Regions from separate parts of the Priestia sp. JV24 genome, predicted to be linked through region 2. Evidence: riboswitches for the same ligand, from Rfam matches in the RefSeq annotation. Region 2 holds a riboswitch; the other holds the start of a gene.
The links. Region 2 has a riboswitch for FMN ahead of OK414_RS22780 (ECF transporter S component). Riboswitches for the same ligand answer to the same signal wherever they lie in the genome.
Positions count from the first base shown of each region.

Region 1: linked by a shared signal. The riboswitch ahead of ribE (riboflavin synthase) and the one ahead of OK414_RS22780 (ECF transporter S component) in region 2 are both predicted to bind FMN.

Region 1 is NZ_JAPCIN010000012.1:129,913-133,340, reverse strand. It holds gene OK414_RS06350 (bifunctional 3,4-dihydroxy-2-butanone-4-phosphate synthase/GTP cyclohydrolase II) at 1-1,106, opposite strand, end outside; gene ribE (riboflavin synthase) at 1,123-1,782, opposite strand; FMN riboswitch at 2,060-2,210, opposite strand; gene OK414_RS06340 (amino acid/polyamine transporter II) at 2,321-3,355, opposite strand.
Region 2 is NZ_JAPCIN010000023.1:299,620-303,047, reverse strand. It holds gene serA (phosphoglycerate dehydrogenase) at 1-576, opposite strand, end outside; FMN riboswitch at 875-1,017, shown strand; gene OK414_RS22780 (ECF transporter S component) at 1,172-1,747, shown strand; gene OK414_RS22775 (ferredoxin) at 1,826-2,074, opposite strand; gene OK414_RS22770 (helix-turn-helix domain-containing protein) at 2,332-3,381, shown strand; gene OK414_RS22765 (RecQ family ATP-dependent DNA helicase) at 3,405-3,428, shown strand, end outside.

The DNA.
Region 1 (3,428 bases), on a different contig from region 2:
CGCTCGATCACTTCAAGGTCGTAGCCTTTTAGCCCAGTAATTTTACGAGGGTTATTCGTTAAAAGCTTCATTTGTTTGACTCCAAGGTCTTTTAAGATTTGAGCACCGATTCCATACTCTCGTAAATCTGCAGCAAACCCGAGTTTTTCATTCGCTTCTACGGTATCGTATCCTTCTTCCTGCAGCTTATATGCTCTTAGCTTATTTAGTAAGCCAATACCTCTGCCCTCTTGACGCATATACAACAGAATGCCGCGTCCTTCTTCTTCAATTTGCGTAAGAGCTGCGTGAAGCTGAGGACCGCAGTCGCAGCGTTCAGAACCAAACACATCTCCAGTCAAACACTCAGAGTGAACGCGAACGAGAACGGGGCTATTATGATCAATATCACCTTTGATAAGAGCCACATGTTCTTTATTATCAAGTTTATTTGTATATCCTACAGCTTTAAACTCACCAAATGCCGTAGGTAAGCTCACTTCTACTTCACGGCTAATAAGCTGATCATGTTTGCGGCGGTAGGCAATCAAATCTTTTATTGTAATCATTTTTAAATCAAATTGCTCTGCAATTTTTGTTAAATCCGGTACACGTGCCATTGTTCCATCTTCATTCATAATTTCACAAATAACACCCGCAGGCTTTCCTCCTGCTAATACTGCTAAATCAACAGCAGCCTCTGTATGACCTGCACGCTGCAGAACGCCCCCGTCTTTTGCAATCAATGGGAAAATATGTCCTGGGCGTTGAAAATCACTTGCTACCGTCGCTTCATTTACAAGAGCCATAACGGTAGCAGAGCGTTCATATGCACTGATACCTGTTGTACTTGAAATATGATCAATACTTACTGTAAATGCTGTGCCATGTGCATCCGTATTGTTCGCTACCATCGGGTGAAGATTCAATTTATGCGCAATTTCTTCATTAACAGGTGTACAAATTAATCCTCTTCCATGAGTAGCCATAAAGTTAATAACCTCAGGCGTCGTTTTTTCGGCTAATGCAATAAAATCTCCTTCGTTTTCTCGATCTTCATCATCGCATACAATAACCACTTTTCCCTTTTTTAACTCTTCAATGGCTTCTTCTACTTTATGAAACATCTCTTTCACCTCACTGTTAATTTGTAAAACCATGCTGCTGCAATAAATCCTTCATGTTACCTGAACGATTCGAGGCGCCAGGAGTTGACTTATTTGTCATCATCTGATGCATATATTTAGCTAACATATCGCATTCAATATTCACCTTGTCTCCTCGCTGTTTGTCTCCAACGACTGTGTGAAGCACCGTGTGAGGAATAAGAGAAATAGTAAATGATTGGTTGCTGACATCAAAAATAGTAAGACTTGTTCCGTCTACGGAAACAGATCCTTTTAACATCATAAATTCACGAAGTTCAGGATCGACTTGAATTTCATAATAAAAGGCATTTCCTTTACGTGTTTTGCTTACAATGGTTCCAATTCCATCAACGTGTCCGCTAACGAAATGCCCTCCAAACCGGCCATTTGCAGCCATCGCCCGCTCTAAGTTAACACGTGCTCCAACGGTTAGAAGCTGAAGGGTACTTGCTTTAATCGTCTCCGGCATGACATCGACCGTAAATTCATTTTGAGAGTAAGCCGTTACGGTTAAACAAACGCCGTTAACTGAAATACTGTCCCCTAAGTTCACATCTTCTAACACGGTCTTCGCATCAATCGTAAGAACAATTGCTTCTGTGGCCTTTTGAATACGTTTTATTTTTCCAATTTCTTCAATGATACCTGTGAACATTTTCTTCACCTGCTTTGGCGCTATTCCCATTTCTTATACCGTTTTGAAATAGCAGCTGCTTTTTTTTCATATTTATCTTTCCCCCAACCACTGAAAATAAAAAACCCCTTGAACAAATGTCCAAGGGGTCGGCTGAGCTGAATCAGTTTTATCTATGCAAAATTCCGCTAATTGTATACGAAATAAACAGTTATATTTTGTGTACAAAAACAAGGGTAGCTTTAAAAAAGGCAAGCGTGCCCCTTATTAATTCAACACAAAAAAACAACTGTGCTTCCTGATCCTTCTCCCATCCAGACTTTTACTGTCGGCTCTAGACTTTAACTAGATCCACCGCTAACATACATCGTATGAAAACGGGTCACGGGCTTAAAAGCATACGCTTTATCACCGCCGGTTGGGACTTACACCCGACCCCGAAGGATAATAATATATTCGACTGCTATAGTCTTATTTGTTTTACATTATAGCAAAGTAAAATCGACTTGTCACATCATTTAACTTCGTTTTTTCACATCTATTCTTTAAAATCCAGCTTTTAGCTTATTTTTTCTTTTTTAATACATAGCATCCATACAAAAGCTAGTCCAATATAGCCAAATATGGGATACAAAAATTCAAGAAGCTGGGCATATCCGAATTGCCCAATAATAAAGCAAGCCAAGATAATAAATGCAAAAGCTTGTTTGTCATTGAGGGGAAGAAATGACTGAAGCTGCTTAGCGATGCCAAATACATTTCCAATCAATGTAGTAAAAATCTCGCCCAACACAACTACCGTAAATAAAACATTCACCCACACTGAGATATTTTTAACAACCGCACTCATCGGAATATCAAGTTGAAATGAATAAGGCAAATTGGAAAGGGCAAGATGAGTAGAAACAAGCATAAACGTAAGTACACATCCTCCTATTACGGCCCCTTTTTTAATCACGCTCCTATCTTTCACCGAGCTTCCTAATGGAACCAAAACGGCCTGAGCCAAAGCTAGATTCAGGGAAATATATAAAAAGGGACTAACCGCCCACTTCCACTGCGTGACGAGCGTTAAATCCGGCTTCGTTTGAATCAGTGAGAAATAGCTGATATTCGGCATAAAGATGATAAAAGCAAATGAAAGCATCATCGGCACAACAAGAGAATTAACCATTAAAATACCGTTAATTCCTTTTGCGATAAATATATAAGTTAAAACAATTGTAAAAATCATCCCAACAGGAGGCCACAGCCCGAACTGTTCTTTTCCTATTGCCCCCGTACTCGCTAGCATGACTGAAGTTACTCCAAATAAAATGACAATCATTACACCGTTTACCGCTTTTCCAAGCACATCACCAAATAAATATGTATTAAGCTGCTGATAAGAAGAAGCCCCAATTGCGTGCGAAAGCAGCATCATTTTTGAACCTAGCCAAATAAAAAACAAGCCGCTGACCAAAATTCCGACCATTCCAAGTTCCCCGTACTGTGTAAAAAATTGAACGATTTCCTTGCCTGTTGCAAAACCGGCTCCTACAACGGTGCCTACATACGTAGCAGCAACCTGCAGCGTGAGTTTCCACCTTTTCATGCCCATCACCCTTCTACCCTTCATAGTTCACTATATGTAGAAACGATAAAAAAAAGACGAGCCTTTTTACGTG
Region 2 (3,428 bases):
TGCTGCTAGTAATTCATCCAGGGATAATAGTTCTACGCCTAGCTTTTCAGCTCGGGAAGAGGTTAAAAAAGGATCGTAAACGTGAACGCTCATATTGAAGGCTTTTGCGCGTTTGGCAAGCTCTGAGCCAATTCGTCCAAATCCGATAATGCCCAGGTGTTTGCGATTAAGCTCTGTTCCAACAAATGCTGAGCGGTTCCATTCGCGCGCTTTGACTGAAGCATTTCCTTGGGGGATATGCCGAAACAAGCTAGCCATCATAGCAAATGTATGTTCCGCCGTTGAAATGGTATTTCCGTTCGGCGCGTTAATAACGACAACCCCTCGTTTGGTTGAGGCTTCAATATCAATATTATCGACACCTACTCCAGCGCGAGCAACAATTTTTAAATTCGGCATTTTTGCCAGCAAATCCTCTGTAACCGTCGTAGCACTCCGTACTAAAAGCGCATCGTACGTATGCAAATCATTCTCAACTTCTTCAACTTTTTTTCGCGTAAGATTCACATGAGGAGCTTCAAGTAGTGGAGCAAGACCTTCATTGCTAATTGAATCAGCTACTAATACATTATACATGACGTGAACATCTCCCTTGGATTTTACTATCATCAAATATTTGATAATTTACCATGTTAAAAAAATTCTGTCAATTATATTTTTCAAACTTTACGATTAGTTATCAAATACACAATTATAAACGTAAAATTGAAACTATAAATATGTTATAATGCTGTTGGTTATGCACTTATTTCCTTATTTTACATATAAAACAGTAATGAAGTTTATAAAAGACATCAATTTAATAGGAATTAAAAAACTTCTTTATTTACTTTTAATTCGAGATAACATATAATAAATTCATAATTAAATATTGGTCTATCTTCGGGGCAGGGTGAAATTCCCGACCGGCGGTAAAAAACAAATTGTTTTGAGCCCGCGAGCTTATATGTAATACATACGAGCAGATTTGGTGAAATTCCAAAGCCGACAGTACAGTCTGGATGGGAGAAGGTGGAGGTTCAGCGTTCAAAACCTAATGTGATGAACGTTTATTAAATATGCCTGCCATGTCTCCTCTCAACGAATCATTTGTTGGGAGGTTTTTGCGTGGGGATATAAAGTTGAACCTTTCTTCTTTGAAGAGTGGATCACAAAGAAGGAGAGAGGCAAGATGCAACAAAGTAAGAAAACTCAAAAGCTGGTCATACTAGGAATGTTAAGTAGTATTGCTTATATTTTAATGATAATTAATTTTCCAATTCCTGGATTACCTCCGTTTTTAACAATTGATTTTAGCGAAATTCCTGCACTCGTAGCAGCACTTGTATTTGGACCGATGGCTGCTGTTATAGTAGAAGGAATAAAAAATTTATTGAATTATTTAATTCAAGGAAGTGCTACAGGGGTTCCAGTTGGTCAAGTGGCGAACTTTGTGGCTGGTTTACTGTTCGTTCTTCCTGTATCATACATGTTCAACCGATTTAAAACAGCTAAAGGTGTAACGATAGGTTTGGTTACGGGTACGGTGGTAATGACGGTACTCATGGCTGTCTTAAATTATTATGTCTTCTTACCAGCGTATACAATCTTCTTGCAATCGCCAGAAATGTCTAGTGAACAAGCACGTCAATATATCGTTGCAGGTATTTTGCCGTTTAACTTAATAAAAGGAGCAGCAACAGGGGTTATCTTTGTCTTATTGTTTTCAAAAATGAAGCAATGGATCACACGTCGCATTGCTGTTTAATTCAATCGCTCTCCCGGGGAGAGCGATTTTTATATATAAAAAAACCTGCAGCATGTACACTACAGGTTTGCTCCATACTTATTCGAATTTATTAGCATCGCCTTCGAATTTTTCATCCGCTACGCGAATTGAATCCGTAGGGCAGCCTTCCATTGCATCCATCATATCATCTTCTAGATCTTCTGGAATTTCTACTACACCTTGGTTATCATCTAATGTTACGAATGCAATACCTTCATCATCATAATCATAAATGTCTGGTGCTGCTGCTCCGCAAGCGCCGCATGCGATGCAAGTATCTTTATCAACAATTGTATATTTTGGCATAACAAGACCTCCTGTAAAGTGTTCGAAAATTTCTCATTATATAATCTCTTGGCGAATCAAGAGTGAAATTTCTCCTTATTCATTGTAAAATGATTTATAAAACTTTTCAATAGAAAAGTCACTGAGAATGCTTATCAAATCAAGGTTTCTTCACTTACCCAAACGTTTTGATACATAAAGGAAAGAGCTAAAAAGCCTTTATCTCACATGCTATTGGTCACTTTTGGTACAATGAATGAGAAAGGAAGTTGACACCTTTGAATTATATTCAAGTTAGCATTTTATTTTGTATAAAACAGTTAAAAGGTGAGCGAACCGCCTATGGTATTTATCATTTATTAACAGGTAAAAAGTCAGCTCAAACGATTCAAGACGGAAAAATTTTTGGAATTTCGTTTCTTTTTCAGTCATTTGTTTACTTAGATAAACGGTCTTTTGAAACCTGCGTTGCATATCTAAAAGAACAGCAGTATATTGAAGAAACTGAAAATCAAAAGTATGTGATGACAGATAAGGGACAAGCACGCCTTGAAGGTGAACTGACGGCTCGACCCTTTCATCCAGCTTTAGACGGATGGAAATTCGCAAGCAGTACTCAATTATTTTTAGCAAGAATCACTTTGTTCATTCAGACCTTATCAAACCTACAGTATTTTCAAAAAGGGTTTTTACCCATTTCCAAAAATGCCGAGGTCATTCAATGGGTCAAAACGTATATTATGTCTCAAAAGCAAACGCGTCAAGAGTTAGCCGCCGAGCTATTCGAAGAGCTCCGAATGTGTTTGAAAGGTTGCACGGAACGGGACGCGTCTCTTTTTGTTTTGCAGCTGACTGGATACCAAAGAGTAGGCTTTACAAAAAATCAGTTAGCATATCAATATGAACTCGATGAGCATTATGTTCATATTCAACTTTTAGGGGTTATTCACCATATCATTGAAAAAGTAAGTAAAAATAATGAAAGCTTTCATGTACTGTCTTCTTTTTTACGTGATCTATATTTAGAATTGCCTTTGACAAGCTCGACGTTAAAAACGTATAGCTGGCTTCAAAAAGGCAAGACGCTTGAAGAAATTGCTTATATAAGGCGTTTGAAAGAAAGTACAATTGAAGATCATATTGCAGAATTAGCTCTGTTTGTTCCATCTTTTTCAATCGATGCATACGTATCGCCTAAGCAGCAGGAAAAAATTATCTCAGCTTTTGAAGGTTTGCGTACAAATAAATTAAAGGTGATAAAAGAAGAAGTAAAAGACGACGTTACCTATTTTCAGATTCGTCTCGTATTAGCAAAACATTTTACCTGATACTAAAAAAAGTGGTGTTTGATGTGAAGATAGAACAACTTCTACAG